DNA from 2 places in the Viridibacillus sp. FSL H8-0110 genome. Region 2 is predicted to be linked to the other one. Evidence: a T-box and tRNA genes for the amino acid it is inferred to sense, from the RefSeq annotation. Region 2 holds a T-box; the other holds one or more tRNA genes.

Region 1 (8,185 bases), 3.0 Mb from region 2:
CTGTTGGTTATGCATGTTCAAGCAGTGAGGCGTGAAATGAGGCAAATCCCATTTCTATAACGTTGAGCTGTGATGACGAGGACGTATGTCCGGAGTTCCTGATTTCACACTGCCAAGAAAAGCCTCTAGCGAGGTAAAAGGTGCCCGTACCGCAAACCGACACAGGTAGTCGAGGAGAGAATCCTAAGGTGTGCGAGAGAACTCTCGTTAAGGAACTCGGCAAAATGACCCCGTAACTTCGGGAGAAGGGGTGCTCTAGTAGGGTGAAAGCCCGAGAGAGCCGCAGTGAATAGGCCCAGGCGACTGTTTAGCAAAAACACAGGTCTCTGCAAAACCGTAAGGTGACGTATAGGGGCTGACGCCTGCCCGGTGCTGGAAGGTTAAGAGGAGTGCTTAGCGCAAGCGAAGGTGCGAATTGAAGCCCCAGTAAACGGCGGCCGTAACTATAACGGTCCTAAGGTAGCGAAATTCCTTGTCGGGTAAGTTCCGACCCGCACGAAAGGCGTAACGATCTGGGCACTGTCTCAACGAGAGACTCGGTGAAATTATAGTACCTGTGAAGATGCAGGTTACCCGCGACAGGACGGAAAGACCCCGTGGAGCTTTACTGTAGCCTGATATTGAATTTTGATACATCTTGTACAGGATAGGTAGGAGCCAGAGATTCCGGAGCGCCAGCTTCGGAGGAGGCGTTGGTGGGATACTACCCTAGATGTATTGAACTTCTAACCCATGCCCCTTAGCGGGGTAGGAGACAGTGTCAGGCGGGCAGTTTGACTGGGGCGGTCGCCTCCTAAAGAGTAACGGAGGCGCCCAAAGGTTCCCTCAGAATGGTTGGAAATCATTCGTAGAGTGTAAAGGCATAAGGGAGCTTGACTGCGAGACCTACAAGTCGAGCAGGGTCGAAAGACGGGCTTAGTGATCCGGTGGTTCCGCATGGAAGGGCCATCGCTCAACGGATAAAAGCTACCCCGGGGATAACAGGCTTATCTCCCCCAAGAGTCCACATCGACGGGGAGGTTTGGCACCTCGATGTCGGCTCATCGCATCCTGGGGCTGTAGTCGGTCCCAAGGGTTGGGCTGTTCGCCCATTAAAGCGGTACGCGAGCTGGGTTCAGAACGTCGTGAGACAGTTCGGTCCCTATCCGTCGTGGGCGTAGGAAATTTGAGAGGAGCTGTCCTTAGTACGAGAGGACCGGGATGGACACACCGCTGGTGTACCAGTTGTTCTGCCAAGGGCATCGCTGGGTAGCTATGTGTGGACGGGATAAGTGCTGAAAGCATCTAAGCATGAAGCCCCCCTCAAGATGAGATTTCCCATTACGCAAGTAAGTAAGATCCCTCAAAGACGATGAGGTAGATAGGTTCGAGGTGGAAGTGTGGCGACATACGGAGCTGACGAATACTAATAGATCGAGGACTTAACCAAATTTTACTTAACAAACTTCAATGTAATTTATCCAGTTTTGAGAGAATAATAAAAAACTTTTCTAAAATAGCAAAAAACACTTGCTAAAATTTAAAAAAGATGATATAATTATTCTTGTCCTTAGGTAATACAATAGTCTAGTGATGATGGCAAAGAGGTCACACCCGTTCCCATGCCGAACACGGAAGTTAAGCTCTTTAGCGCCGATGGTAGTTGGGGGTTTCCCCCTGTGAGAGTAGGACGTTGCTAGGCGATCATATTATTCCGAAGTAGCTCAGTGGTAGAGCATCCGGCTGTTAACCGGACGGTCGTAGGTTCGAGTCCTACCTTCGGAGCCATTTTTGGAGAGCTGTCCGAGTGGCCGAAGGAGCACGATTGGAAATCGTGTAGGCGAGTAACCTTGTCTCAAGGGTTCAAATCCCTTGCTCTCCGCCATACACATTCTCATTTATTAAATGGCCCCTTGGTCAAGCGGTTAAGACACCGCCCTTTCACGGCGGTAACACGGGTTCGAATCCCGTAGGGGTCACCATTTATAACATTATACGGAGGATTAGCTCAGCTGGGAGAGCACCTGCCTTACAAGCAGGGGGTCGGCGGTTCGATCCCGTCATCCTCCACCATTTAAGTCAATAATACCATTATCGCGGGGTGGAGCAGTTCGGTAGCTCGTCGGGCTCATAACCCGAAGGTCACAGGTTCAAATCCTGTCCCCGCAACCAAATGGTCCGGTAGTTCAGTTGGTTAGAATGCCTGCCTGTCACGCAGGAGGTCGCGGGTTCGAGTCCCGTCCGGACCGCCATTTTTTAAAAAAGAATATTAAATTATTATGGGTCAGTAGCTCAGTTGGTAGAGCATTAGATTGAAGCTCTAAGTGTCGGCGGTTCGATTCCGTCCTGACCCACCATAATAATGCCGGTGTAGCTCAGTTGGTAGAGCAACTGACTTGTAATCAGTAGGTCGAGGGTTCGACTCCTTTCGCCGGCACCATGTTTTTCTGGAGGGGTAGCGAAGAGGCTAAACGCGGCGGACTGTAAATCCGCTCCTTCGGGTTCGGCGGTTCGAATCCGTCCCCCTCCACCATTTTTTTATTTTAGGGGCATAGTTTAACGGTAGAATAGAGGTCTCCAAAACCTTTGATGTGGGTTCGATTCCTACTGCCCCTGCCAATTTAAATTATATAATGGCGGTTGTGGCGAAGTGGTTAACGCACCTGATTGTGGTTCAGGCATTCGTGGGTTCGATTCCCATCAGTCGCCCCATTTAATTTTTGACAATAAAATAATTTAGATATAATAATAATATTATGGCGGTTGTGGCGAAGTGGTTAACGCACCTGATTGTGGTTCAGGCATTCGTGGGTTCGATTCCCATCAGTCGCCCCATATTATTGGGGTATAGCCAAGCGGTAAGGCAACGGATTTTGATTCCGTCATGCCCTGGTTCGAATCCAGGTACCCCAGTTAAATTTGCGGAAGTAGTTCAGTGGTAGAACACCACCTTGCCAAGGTGGGGGTCGCGAGTTCGAACCTCGTCTTCCGCTCCATTTTCTATTTACGGCGGCATAGCCAAGTGGTAAGGCACAGGTCTGCAACACCTCTACCACCGGTTCAAATCCGGTTGCCGCCTCCAATTATTTTTAAAATAACTACATATAATCTATAATAATATTATGCCGGTGTGGCGGAATTGGCAGACGCGCACGACTCAAAATCGTGTTCTTTCGAGAGTGTCGGTTCGACCCCGACCACCGGTATCCTAAATAAGCAAGTATATCAAGGGTTCTCATCTAATGAGGGCTCTTTTTTGTTGTCAAAATTTCTTTCATTAAGGGAAGAACCCTGATGGAATTTAAGGTGCAAAATATTCTAGAACCACAGTCGTTCAATGTTAGCTATGAAGGTGCTGGCTTTCTAAATTAGATATTGCAAACTTGGTAGAGGAATTATCTATAATTGAGATTGATGAGGGGTTTGAGTAGGTATCTGCAAATTTTAAAGAAGAGGGTAAAGTACTAAAAGAGAGGAGGGAAATTTCCCTCCTCTTTTTTATTATTAGTAATTATAGAAACAAAATTTGGATTTATTTATTTTCATTCTGAAGAAACACATAAAAATTTAACAGGTGTACTTGTGAGATTCAACCAATAATGTGGACTACTAGAGTCGATGATAATGGAGTCATGTTCGTTTAAATGATATTCTTCATCATTTATTTGTACAGTCAGTATGCCGTCTAAAACATACAGAAATTCTTTTCCGTGATGAGTAAATTGATTCCCCTTGTTTTCTCCGGGATTTAGAATTATAAAAAGTGGGTTAAAGCCAAGTCCTGTATGATTGCCGGACAAGTCCTTGTAAATGAATTGGTTGACGGTCAAATCCGCACTGCTATTAATTCCACGAATGACAGTTGGCTGCTTTTGTTTTGTTTCTGTGCTGAAAAAGTAACTAGGATTTACTTGAAGTACTTCAGATATTTTCTTAAGCGATTCTAGTGTTAGAGATGATTTCATACGCTCAACTTGTGATAAAAAACTGATGGATAGATCAGTCTTGTCTGCAATTTCCTTAAGGGTCAATTTTCTTTCTTTTCGTAGGCTTTTAATTTTATCTCCAATTGTTTTGTCCATAACAATACCTCATCTCAATTTATGTAAAGTATACATCATTATATATTTTAAAAAATAAAGTTGACAGAATATTACCTCTAATCTAATATTAGGTTATTGTAATTTAAGTAATACTTCAAATATATTGAACTTTCACTTAAATTATAAAACATATGTTAATAAATAACTAGAGTCTCTTTTTATAAGTCATTTTGAAATAGTATTTTAAAAATTGGATTGGAGAGATTTAAATGATCATTAAAAAAGTATATACAACAGTTGATGTACATGTTGCAGGCGAACCATTACGAATTATAACGGATGGGCTACCCGAGATAAAAGGTGATACTCAATTGGAAAGACGTGCTTACTGCATGGAACATCTTGATTACATAAGAGAAGTACTGATGCTTGAACCAAGGGGGCATCACGGTATGTATGGATGTATTATTACGCCCCCTGCGAGCCCTCATGCAGATTTTGGAGTACTGTTTATGCACAATGAAGGTTGGAGCACGATGTGTGGACATGGAATTGTTGGTGTAATCACGATGGGGATAGAAACAGGTCGTTTCATCGTGACAGAAGAAAATCAGAAATTTATCATCGATAGTCCTGCAGGTGAAATAGTAGCCTATGCAAAATGCAATGGTTCTATTGTAGAAGCGGTTTCTTTTGAAAATGTTCCGTCATTTGTATTGGAAAAGGATATGCCTGTAAGTATTGATGGTTATGAATTCAATGTTGATATCTCATTTGGAGGTGCTTTCTACGCAGTTGTTAAAAGCAAAGAGATGAGTTTGAAAGTAAATACCAAAGATTTACCTGCAATTCAAAAATGGGGAACGAAAATCAAACGATATATCGAAGATAAAATAGATGTAGTTCATCCACTTGAAAGTGGCCTTCGTGGCATTTATGGTGTTATTTTCTCAGATGATCCAGTAGGAGAGAATGCAAATTTGCGTAATGTTACAATTTTTGCTGATGAACAAATCGACCGTTCACCTTGTGGTACAGGTACGTGCGCAAGACTGGCAAGCCTTTATGCACATGGTGAATTGGAAGATAAGGGAAGCTTTGTTCACGAAAGCATCACAGATGGCCAATTCATTGGTGAGATATTATCGATTAGCAATGTAGCGGGGTATGAAGCGGTTATTCCAAAAGTTACAGGAGAAGCTTTCCTGACAGGTTTCCACCAATTTTTAGTTGATCCACGCGACACTTTGCCAAGAGGATTCTTATTGGAAGAGATTTGATAGTTTCGTAGCTTTAAAGAAAGAAGGGGTGGTGCAAAAAGAAGAATAATTTTATTCAATTAACTATTTATGTTGCTGTATCATCACTTATTGATACTGAAAACATAGTAAATAATATTGAGGATGATTTAACGGGAACCGCAATTGTGCATTCACGTTTTGGTGATGAAATAGAATCTCTTGAAGAAGCTAAGGATGCATCCTTTCCAGAATCAAATATGGTGGTTCAATAATCTCGCAGAGCAACATGTATTTGTTAGGTAGTTCAGTACTGGAGGAAAAGATATGTTGATTTTAAGTGCACGTGAACAAAAGAATTTGATGGATATGAATGAGGTAATGGACTGTGTTGCGCAAGCATTAAATGAGTTTTCCGCCTCGAGAACAGAGACACCAATTCGGTTGTCACTTCCTTTTGGCCTAGCAAATACAGGGCTTGTCATGCCTTCCGTTGCCAAAGAGTTGCAAACAATGGGTGTTAAATATGTAACGGTGGTTCCCGATAATAAGAAAACTGGCAAAACCATTCAGGGTGTTGTTTTATTATCTGATATTGAAACTGGTGAACCGTTAGCTTTGCTTGAAGGCTCTTTTTTAACTCTTATTCGAACAGGTGCTTTATCAGGTGTTGCGACAAAGTATTTTGCACGTGAGAATGCGAAAGTATTAGGTGTTATTGGAACTGGTGAGCAAGCAAAAGGTTTGTGTGAAGCAGTTTTAGCTGCAAGAGATATTGAAGAAATTCATTTATTTAATCGTAGCGATTCAAAAGCAAAAGAGTTTGCTCAATTCTTAGAAGAAAAGTTTAAAGTGAAAGCAGTTCTTTGTGATAATCCTAATGAAGTGGTACGAAAAGCAGATATTCTAGTGACTGCAACGAGCTCGACAATCCCGGTCTTCACCGAAGCATTGAAACCAGGTACGCACGTAAACGCGGTGGGCTCATTCCGTCCAACGATGCAGGAATTACCGTCAAGTGCAATTGCTTCAGCACATAAAGTTATTGTAGAAGCAAAAGACGCAGCTCTGGAAGAAACAGGAGATTTACATGTGCCGATTCAAGAAGGAGTATTTTCTGAAACTGGTATTCATGCAGAGCTTGGAAAAGTGGTAAGTGGGGAGCGGCCAGGTAGAGAAAAGGATGAGGAAATTACCATTTTTAAATCTGTGGGTCTTGCGATTGCGGATATAGTTGTCGCTAAATATTTGTATGATAAGGCCATTGCGAATAAAGCAGGGGTACATGTGGAATTATAAGCAAATTTATAATCGCGAGTAATGAGGAATTTGAGAAGGTTCCTGTAACATTTTAAGAAATAGATGTTTAGAAGAGAGAGGGGAAAGAGTGCTCCTCTTTTTTTGTGCATTTCTACATATAGACCCCCCTAGCAATTTACTAGATGGTAGAAGTTCTGAGGTTAACAGTTCTCAATGGAATTAAAGTATTATATTGTAACTTAATTAAAGTGTACTTCCAGCAGACTTATAATACTTCGTGAATAAGTAAATCAAGGAATGCTTCTTTATTCGCTTTTCATATATAGAGTTTGATAAAGTAGAGATAAGAAACAGAATATATTATTAGGAGTTTTAAGAAATGAAAATACGTCCAAAGAGATTGCAGGTTGGAGATACGGTTGGGATTATTGCACCTGCTAGTCCACCAAATTTTGAGAAGTTAACAAAGTCATTCGCTTTTTTAGAGGAGCTTGGCCTGAAATATGTTATTGGAAAGTCTGTACAACTGCAGAATGGTTATTTGGCAGGAACTGATGAGGAGCGTTTATCTGATTTACACGAAATGATTGAAGATCCTAATATTGCTGCTATTCTCTGTGCTAGTGGTGGGTATGGTGCTGCACGTATTGCAGAACGCATTGATTATCAATTATTAGAGGAGAATCCTAAAATCTTCTGGGGATTTTCAGATATTACGTATTTACATACCGCTTTTGGTTTGTATTCTGATATTGTAACTTTCCATGGTCCAACTTTATCAAGTATGGGGCGAGAAGATGTAGCAGAACGTTCTAAGCATATGTTTAAGCAGTTGTTTGAACCTGCTGAGATTCACTATGAAGAAGATATCTCTATGCTTACAACAGTATCTGGTGGGGCTGTAAGAGGGGAACTAACAGGAGGAAATCTAACACTAATTGTCAGCAGTATTGGTACTAAGTATGAAATCGATACTAAAGGAAAAATATTGCTTATTGAAGATATTGGTTTAGAGCCGGCTCAAATTGATGGTCTTCTCAATCAGTTAAAGCTTTCACGCAAGTTAGATGAAGTAGCAGGTGTTATTATCGGAGAGTTTACGAACGCAGAGCCTAAAGAATACGTAGATTCACTCACAATAGATGAAGTATTTACTCATTATTTTGGCAAGTTAGGTAAACCAGTTGTGAAAGGCTTCAAAATTGGACATTGTGAACCAAATGTAGCAATTCCATTAGGTGTGGATGCTATTTTAGATGCAGATCGTAAGCATTTAGCTATTTTACCGGGTGTTCAGTGATACCTTACAATTAAATAATTTCACAGCTTAAATAATAGTTGGAAATTCAATGCTCTTAGGCATAATTCTTTAATCGTTACCTTATAATACAATAACTTCTTGTTAATAAAATTCGATTTACACAAAAAACATTTACAATATAACTCATCTCTCATAGAGGTGAGTTTTTTTATTTGTTTCTATTAGTATATCCAGTTAATGATTGAATGCAAAAGTAAATACATTATTTTTTAAATAATTGATATTAAAGTAAAAATCTGTTAATGTATTTTTATAATATTATCAGAATATTATAAAAATGATAGGGGTGATAGAGTGAAGTATTTTTTATCAGTAGACATGGAAGGGATTACGGGTTTACCGGA
Region 2 (8,185 bases):
GCACTAGGAATTGTAAACATTGTGTTAATAATGATAACCGCCATAACATTTGGCAATAAATGTTTTTTAATTATACGCCCATTACTTGCTCCTAAAGTTCTAGCCGCAAGTACGAACTCTTGGTTTTTAAATTTCAATACTTGTCCTCGAACAATACGAGACATACCAATCCATCCAGTAATTGAAATGGCAATAATAATGGCCACAATACCCGGATCCATTACAAGAATCATTAAAATAACAACAATCAGTGTCGGTATTCCATATAAAATTTCAACAATACGTTGCATCGCATCGTCAACACGACCACCATAAAATGCCGAAATACCACCGTAAGCTACACCAATAACCATATCAATTACAGCTGCAACAAGTGCAATTAGTAATGAAATTTGAGTACCTTTCCAGACACGTGAGAACATATCACGCCCAAGTCCGTCTGTACCAAACCAATAGTAAGTATCAACGTTTTTCATTTCATACAAATTGACTTCTTGACCACCCATATTACCCGTACCATCAAAGATTCCCAACTTTTCTAAACCAGGTACTTTTGGAGGTAAATTTGCATGAGTTATTTCTTGCGTTTCAAAGTCATGCGGGCTAATCATCGGTCCGATAAATGACATCAGAATGATGAATAATAGTACAAATATACTCACTACAGCTGCTTTATTTTTTCGTATACGTAACCAAGCATCCTGCCAGAAACTTAAAGATGGTTTAGAAATTTTCTCAGAGTGACTGCCATCCATGTGCACGTGTTTAAAAGCTTCAGGTGGTAATTTACGATATTCATTTGTCATTATTTATTACCTCCTGTTAAACGGATACGTGGATCTACAATGCCATATAAAATATCAACAATGAAAATAACTAAAATCAATAGTACAGAAAAGAACATTGTTGTTCCCATTATTAAGGAATAATCACTAGAATTAATCGCTTTAACGAATTGTTCACCAATACCAGGAATAGCAAAGATTTGTTCAACTACAAGAGAACCTGTTACTAAACCTGCTGCTAAAGGACCCATTACTGTTATTAATGGAATTAATGCATTACGAAATGCATGCTTAAATGCAATTTCAAGGCCGCTAGCACCTTTAGCTTTTGCTAGAGTAATATAGTCAGTTCCCAATACTTCTATCATTTCTGTTCGAATGAAACGAGCTGATGTCGCTAGAGGACCCATGGCTAATGCAATTGTCGGCAAAATACTAGATTGCCAGCCATTCTCCCATAATCCAACGGGAAGGAATCCTCCCTTAACACCAATCCAATATTGTAGTAATGAAGCAAATACGAATGAAGGGATGGAGATACCAAATATCGCGATTAACGTACTGCCGTAATCCCATACAGTATTTTGCCTTAAAGCTGCAATCATCCCTAAAATAATACCGCCTATAGTACCGAGTATAAGCGCTTGAATACCTAAAAGGAATGAAGGACCAGCACGGTTAATAATTAATTCTGTAACGTTTGCACCTTTAAATTGATAAGAAACGCCAAAATCAAGTTGTACCATCTTTTTCATATATATTCCATACTGAACTGGAAGCGGTTTATCTAATCCATATTTTGCTTCCACCGCAGCTAACTGTTCGTGGGTTAGTTTAGGTGAGCTAGCTATAGGGGAACCCGGCAACATCTTCATCAAGAAGAACGTAAATGTTGCAATCAGGAATAATGTTAGTATCATATACAATACTCGTTTTAAAATGTACTTTGCCATTCTTGCACCTCCTAAAATAGTGGTCGTAACTATGGAACTCATAGAAATATCTCAATTAGAAAATTCTTTCCTTTGTAAATGTTGTTATTAACAAAACCCTTAGTAGCATGATTTTCCAATTAGTTAATATCTGATTAAAAAGAGAGTATATGGCTTAAAATCAACCACATACTCTCCCTATTCAGGGTTTTAGCATAATCTCATAAAATTGAATACTATTATTTACCTGAGATATATGTCCATTTATAACTATATTGAGCACCAAAGTTATGTTTCACTAAACCTTTAACATAAGGTTTTTGAAGTGCCATAGTACCACGTTGATAAATAGGTGCAAGCGCTGCATCTTCTTCAATCAATGTTTTTTCTGCATCTGCCATTGCTTTCCAACGTTTTGCTGGCTCAGTTGCATAAATTGTTTGAGCATCTGTTACTAATTTATCGTACTTTTCAGATGCATAGCTCATATTGTTTTGTTGACTATCTGATAACCATAAATTTAAGAATGTGTATGGATCTTGGAAGTCTGGAGCCCAACCTGCAACTTGGATATCGTAATCTTGTTTAGAATTCAAATCAACACGTACTAAGAAAGGAACTTCTTTTAGTTTAATACTTAAACCAGGTAGATTTTTTTCTAATTGGTTTTTCAAGTACTCGTCCATTTTTTTAGCTAAGTCACTATCATCGCCTAAGAAGTCTAATTCAAGTTTGTCGGTTCCAAGTTCTTTAAGACCTTTTTCCCAATATGATTTAGCTTCTTCAAGGTTGTATTTGTTCATATCTCCGTTTACTTCACGGAAGTCTTTACCCTCTTCATCAAATGTGAATTCAGCTGGAATTAGGTAGTTAGCTTCGAATGAACCATTAGCTAATACTGCTTTAGTTAAATCTTCTTTGTTGAAAGCCATAGAAATTGCTTTACGAATGTTTACATTTGCAAGAGCTGTATCTGTTTTACCATCACGTTTTTGGTTTAATTTCAAGTAGAAAGGTGAAGATTCAACGTCTTTCACTACATCTGGATTGTCAGCATATTGCATTGCAAATTCACCTGATAGTCCTGCACGGTCTTTTTTACCAGAAGTGTAAAGATTTAATTGAGTCTGAACTTCCTTCACTACGTCAACATTGATTGTGTCTAGTTTTACATTATCTTTGTCCCAGTAGTTATCATTTTTAGTATATTTCCAAGTTAATCCTGTTCCATCCCAGCCTTCAAGAACGAATGGACCATTGTATAAAGTTGTATCTGAGTTTGAAGCGTATTTTTTACCTTGCGCTACTACGAATTCTTCTTTTTGTGGTAAGAATGTACTTAGTGAAATTAAAGACAAGAAATAAGGAACTGGTTTTTCAAGTGTAACTTCTAGTGTTTTTTCATCTAGAGCTTTTACACCAAGGTCAGCAGCTTTTGCTTTACCTTTACCAATTGCATTTGCGTTTTTAACTACTCCATCCATCATATATGGACCATACTCAGATCCAGTTTTAGGATCAATTGCACGTTTCCATGCATATTCGAAGTCATTAGCAGTTACTGCAGAGCCATCTGACCATTTAGCATCACGAATCTTAAATGTGTAAACTGTACCTTCTTTGTTTACTTTTGGTTCTTCAGCAGCCATCGCTGGAATTGGTAAGTTTTCTTGATTTAAACGATATAATCCTTCATTAACGTTGTTTAAAACGTTAGATCCTACTACATCTGTTACTAATACTGAGTCCATTGTTGGAATTTCAGCAGTTTCCATAACATTTAGTTCTTGAGTTGCATCAACACTACCTGAATTTTCTTTGCTACCACTACCAGATTCTTTGCTTGTATCTTTGTCATTTCCTGTGCCACAAGCAGCTAAGAAAACACTAAGAACAAGGATAAGACTTGATAGCCATACTAGTTTACTTTTCTTCATGTATAACTAATCCCCCTTGAATTTTCTGAAAAATCATTACATTGCTAATTATACATATTCAAAAAAAGTTGTACAGTAACCTTTTGATAAAAATGTCTTTTTTTGACGTATACTTGATATTCAAATGTGATAACATCAGTATTTATCAGCACAAAGTTCTAATATTCTGAATATATAATGATGTGAAATTTCTTTGATTTTTCAACTTATTTCAACTAAAATGAATACAGAATTGGAGGTTATTAGCTTGAAAAAGAAAGGTATTCTCTTCTTAGCACTGCAATTTTTAATCGTGATCATCATGTTCTTCCAATATAAAATGCTAAGATTAATCGATTACATTAATATTTCATTTATCATAGGAGCTATTGTACTTTTTGTAGGACTCACCTCATATATTCTATCATCTGGATTTTTTGACATTTTCACGGTTAGTATGCGTAAGGTTTTTGTGAAGTCATCTAGATTAGAGGATGTTAAAAGTATGAGAGCCCCATCTGAAATTGTTTCAATGCCCTATTTGGGTATTTTACAAATCGGTGGAGCTACCATTATGATGATGTTCATTGCCCTTATTTTTTATTATTTGTAATCTGTAAACGATTGCTTGATTTTTGGCTTGGTACTATATTATAATCACACAAAGTAATATAGAAAAACGAAGACGAAGAGTAGTACATTTATGTCGTATGTAAAGAGAGTCTGTGGTTGGTGCAAACAGATGATACGCTAAGTGGAATGGACTTCCGAGTTAACTTTGCGAACCTTTATGTAGTAGCTCTGTTCGTTTACCTCACGTTACGAGGATGAGTGGTCGATTTATCGACAAGCTTGGGTGGTACCGCGGATTCAACATCATTCGTCCCTATTTAGGAGACGCATGATGTTTTTTTATATCCAAGGAGGAATTTAATTATGAAACGTATTTTTTCAGGTGTACAACCAACAGGTGTCATTACATTAGGTAACTACATTGGTGCATTCAGACAGTTTACAACTATGCAAGACGAGTACGATTGTATTTTTTGTATTGTTGATCAACACGCAATTACAATGCCACAAGACAGTAAAGAACTTCGTAACAGCATCCGCACGCTTGCTGCAACATATCTAGCAACAGGTATTGATCCAGAAAAATCAACACTATTTATTCAATCAGAAGTACCTGCACATGCACAAGCTGGATGGATGTTACAATGTATTTCTTACATCGGTGAACTTGAGCGTATGACACAATTCAAAGATAAATCTACTGGTAAAGAGGCGGTTTCTGCAGGCTTACTTACTTACCCACCACTTATGGCTGGAGATATTCTTCTATATAACACAGATATCGTGCCAGTTGGTGACGACCAAAAACAACATTTAGAACTTACACGTGACTTAGCTGAACGTTTCAATAAACGGTACGGTAAAGTATTCACGATTCCTACTATTCAATTACCAAAAAGCGGAGCTCGCATTAAATCACTTCAAGAACCAACGAAGAAAATGAGTAAGTCCGATGAAAACAAAAAAGCAACAATCCGCCTTCTAGATACTCCAAAAGAGATCGAGAAGAAAATCAAATCTGCCGTGACAGATTCTGAAGGCGTTGTTACTTTCAATACTGAATCTAAACCTGGTGTCTCTAATTTACTAACAATTGAAGCATCTTTAACAAATGAATCAATTGATAATCTTGTAGCAAAATACGCTGGGCTGGGTTATGGTGCTTTCAAAGCAGGAGTTGCTGAAAGTGTTATTAATCATCTAGCACCTATCCAGGAACGTTTTAACGAGTTAATCGATTCACCAAAATTAGATGATATTTTAGATACCGGTGCTGAAAAAGCGAACGCTATTGCAAGCGCAACAATCAAGAAAATGGAAGACGCGATGGGCCTTGGGAGAAATAGACGATAACTAGTCCAATACTTGAGCCGATGAAAATTTTGAAATCGACTGTATGCAAAATGAACATAAAAACGGCTGTCCAAGTATATCCTAGTGCTCGGTAGTTCAAATACAGAATCATGTGTGTTGAACTTATTACAATCAGACCGTAAAAAGTTAAGAAAAATAGTAAGCGCATTTGCATATTTCCTTTTCTAGTTTTTATTACTATATGAAAAAATGACTTCGTTATAACTAACGAGGTCATTTTTATATAAAAATATGATGTTCTTACTAATTAATAATCTTTCACTTACTATAATGAAATACATCACTATTCCAGTAATCATTTAATTTAAACAACAAAATTGTATAGATAAAAAACCACAGGGTATTCACCCTGTGGTCATTTATAACTTATTAAAACTTTTTAAATAGTAGTGAGGCATTATGACCACCAAAACCTAGTGAATTACTTAAAGCATAAGTAATTTCTTTTTCTCTAGCACCGTTAGCAACATAGTCTAAGTCACATTCAGGATCTGCTGTTTCCAGATTCATCGTTGGAGGGAGAATACCTTCTTTTAATGCAAGTACTGAAAAAATTGCTTCAATCCCACCTGCTGCTCCAAGTAGATGACCTGTCATCGATTTCGTTGAACTCATCGCTAATTTATACGCATGCTCACCGAATACAGTTTTCACAGCTTTTGTTTCAAATAAATCATTATACGGTGTACTTGTACCATGAGCATTAATATAACCAATTTCTGTTGCATCAATTCCAGCATCATCAATCGCTTGCTTCATTGCACGTGCTGCACCTTCACCCTCTGGAGCAGGAGCTGTAATATGGTGCGCATCTCCAGTTGAACCGTACCCTACAACTTCACCATAGATTTTTGCGCCACGTTTTACTGCATGTTCGTATTCTTCTAAAATAACAATACCCGATCCTTCGCCGATAACAAAACCATCGCGATTAGCATCGAATGGACGAGATGCAGTTTGCGGATCTTGGTTTAATGTAAGTGCTGTATTTGAGCAAAATCCTGCAACCGCCATATTCGTAATTGGTGCTTCTGCTCCTCCAGTAATCATAACATCAGCATCGCCACGTTCAATAACTTTGAACGCATCACCAATTGAGTTTGTACCAGATGCACAAGCTGTTACTGAACATGAGTTAATAGCTTTTGCACCAAAGTGGATAGATACTTGCCCTGCAGCCATATCTGGAATCATCATTGGTACGAAAAATGGACTAACACGTCGTTGTCCCTTTTCAAGGAAATTGCGGAATTGTTGCTCATACGTCTCCATTCCACCAATACCAGAACCGATCCAAACACCTGTACGAAGACCAACTTCAGGAGTTATTTCTAACCCTGCATCTTTTACAGCCATAATAGACGCCGCTAATGCGTAATGTGTAAAACGATCCATCTTACGTGCTTCTTTACGAGGAATGTATGCTTCAATATCAAAATCCTTTACTTCTGCAGCAACTTTTGCAGGAAATTGCTCAGCATCTATACGTGTTAATGGACCGACACCACTTTTTCCTTCTTTAACCGCTTTCCATGTTGTTTCTACATCATTTCCTAAAGGTGTTACAGCACCCATTCCTGTAACAACTACTCGACGTTTTGTCATGTTATTTTAACTCCCTCTTTTCTTTGTATTGTTATTTTCCCCAGCGCATTGCAACGGCGCCCCATGTAAGGCCGCCACCAAATCCAACGAGTACGAGTAAATCGCCATCATGAATTTTGCCGGCTTCTAGTTCTTCTATTAATGCATTGCCAATTGAAGCAGACGATGTATTGCCATATTTTTTAATAGCAGTAGACATCTTCTCCTCTGGCAAATCTAGTCTTTGTCTTGCAGATTCCATAATTCGAATATTCGCTTGATGCGGAATAAGGAAATCAACGTCTTCCTTAGTGTATCCAGCTTTCTCTATGACATTTAATGCTGATTCACCCATTTGACGTACTGCAAATTTGAAAACTTCACGGCCATTCATCTCAATATGGCCTGCGTCATTTTGGAACAAATGCTTTCCGCCTGAGCCGTCTGAACCTAGCTCAAATGATAAAATTCCTCGATTTTCAGATACTTTACCCATCACAGCTGCACATGCACCATCGCCGAATAGGACAGCAGTATTTCGATCTTCCCAGTTTGTAATTTTCGAGAGTTTTTCAACACCAACTATTAATACATAATCATACGTATTAGATTCAATGAATTGCTTAGCCGTTACCAATCCATACATAAATCCTGCACATGCAGCGGACAAGTCCATTGCAGCTGCTTTGTGTGCACCGAGTTGGTCTTGTATCATACACGCTACACTCGGAAATGGTCGGTCAGGTGTTACGGTTGCAACTAAAATAAGTCCGATTTGATCAGCCGAAATTCCAGCATTAGCTATTGCATTTTTTGCAGCTTCAAAAGCTAAATGAGAAGAGTTATGTTCATCTGATGCGATTCTTCGTTCTTCAATTCCTGTTCTAGTGCGAATCCATTCATCTGATGTATCCATTATTTTTTCTAAGTCAGCATTTGTGACTACGCGATTAGGGATACATCTTCCTAAGCCTATTATTCCAGCGTTCATGAAGTAGCGCCTCTTTTCTTTTGTTATCAA

Evidence for each region. A T-box is a leader RNA that pairs with one kind of tRNA and senses whether it is charged. The one in region 2 lies ahead of trpS (tryptophan--tRNA ligase), so its partner is inferred to be a tRNA-Trp.
Region 1: it encodes a tRNA-Trp, which carries the amino acid that the T-box ahead of trpS (tryptophan--tRNA ligase) is inferred to sense. The anticodon was not compared.

What each region holds. Positions count from the first base shown of each region.
Region 1 covers NZ_JBBOPJ010000001.1:613,184-621,368, forward strand. Annotated here, with positions in the region: rRNA gene MHH98_RS03005 (23S ribosomal RNA) at 1-1,429, shown strand, start outside; rRNA gene rrf (5S ribosomal RNA) at 1,566-1,681, shown strand; tRNA gene MHH98_RS03015 (tRNA-Asn) at 1,693-1,767, shown strand; tRNA gene MHH98_RS03020 (tRNA-Ser) at 1,773-1,864, shown strand; tRNA gene MHH98_RS03025 (tRNA-Glu) at 1,887-1,961, shown strand; tRNA gene MHH98_RS03030 (tRNA-Val) at 1,977-2,052, shown strand; tRNA gene MHH98_RS03035 (tRNA-Met) at 2,075-2,151, shown strand; tRNA gene MHH98_RS03040 (tRNA-Asp) at 2,155-2,231, shown strand; tRNA gene MHH98_RS03045 (tRNA-Phe) at 2,261-2,336, shown strand; tRNA gene MHH98_RS03050 (tRNA-Thr) at 2,344-2,419, shown strand; tRNA gene MHH98_RS03055 (tRNA-Tyr) at 2,429-2,512, shown strand; tRNA gene MHH98_RS03060 (tRNA-Trp) at 2,525-2,598, shown strand; tRNA gene MHH98_RS03065 (tRNA-His) at 2,616-2,691, shown strand; tRNA gene MHH98_RS03070 (tRNA-His) at 2,739-2,814, shown strand; tRNA gene MHH98_RS03075 (tRNA-Gln) at 2,821-2,892, shown strand; tRNA gene MHH98_RS03080 (tRNA-Gly) at 2,901-2,975, shown strand; tRNA gene MHH98_RS03085 (tRNA-Cys) at 2,988-3,061, shown strand; tRNA gene MHH98_RS03090 (tRNA-Leu) at 3,104-3,185, shown strand; gene MHH98_RS03095 (helix-turn-helix domain-containing protein) at 3,522-4,061, opposite strand; gene MHH98_RS03100 (proline racemase family protein) at 4,292-5,302, shown strand; gene MHH98_RS03105 (ornithine cyclodeaminase family protein) at 5,588-6,559, shown strand; gene MHH98_RS03110 (S66 peptidase family protein) at 6,900-7,820, shown strand; gene MHH98_RS03115 (M55 family metallopeptidase) at 8,136-8,185, shown strand, end outside.
Region 2 covers NZ_JBBOPJ010000001.1:3,637,972-3,646,156, forward strand. Annotated here, with positions in the region: gene opp3C (oligopeptide ABC transporter permease) at 1-806, opposite strand, end outside; gene opp3b (oligopeptide ABC transporter permease) at 806-1,738, opposite strand; gene MHH98_RS18260 (peptide ABC transporter substrate-binding protein) at 1,957-3,654, opposite strand; gene MHH98_RS18265 (DUF3899 domain-containing protein) at 3,902-4,246, shown strand; T-box leader at 4,307-4,524, shown strand; gene trpS (tryptophan--tRNA ligase) at 4,570-5,559, shown strand; gene fabF (beta-ketoacyl-ACP synthase II) at 5,950-7,185, opposite strand; gene MHH98_RS18280 (beta-ketoacyl-ACP synthase III) at 7,217-8,155, opposite strand.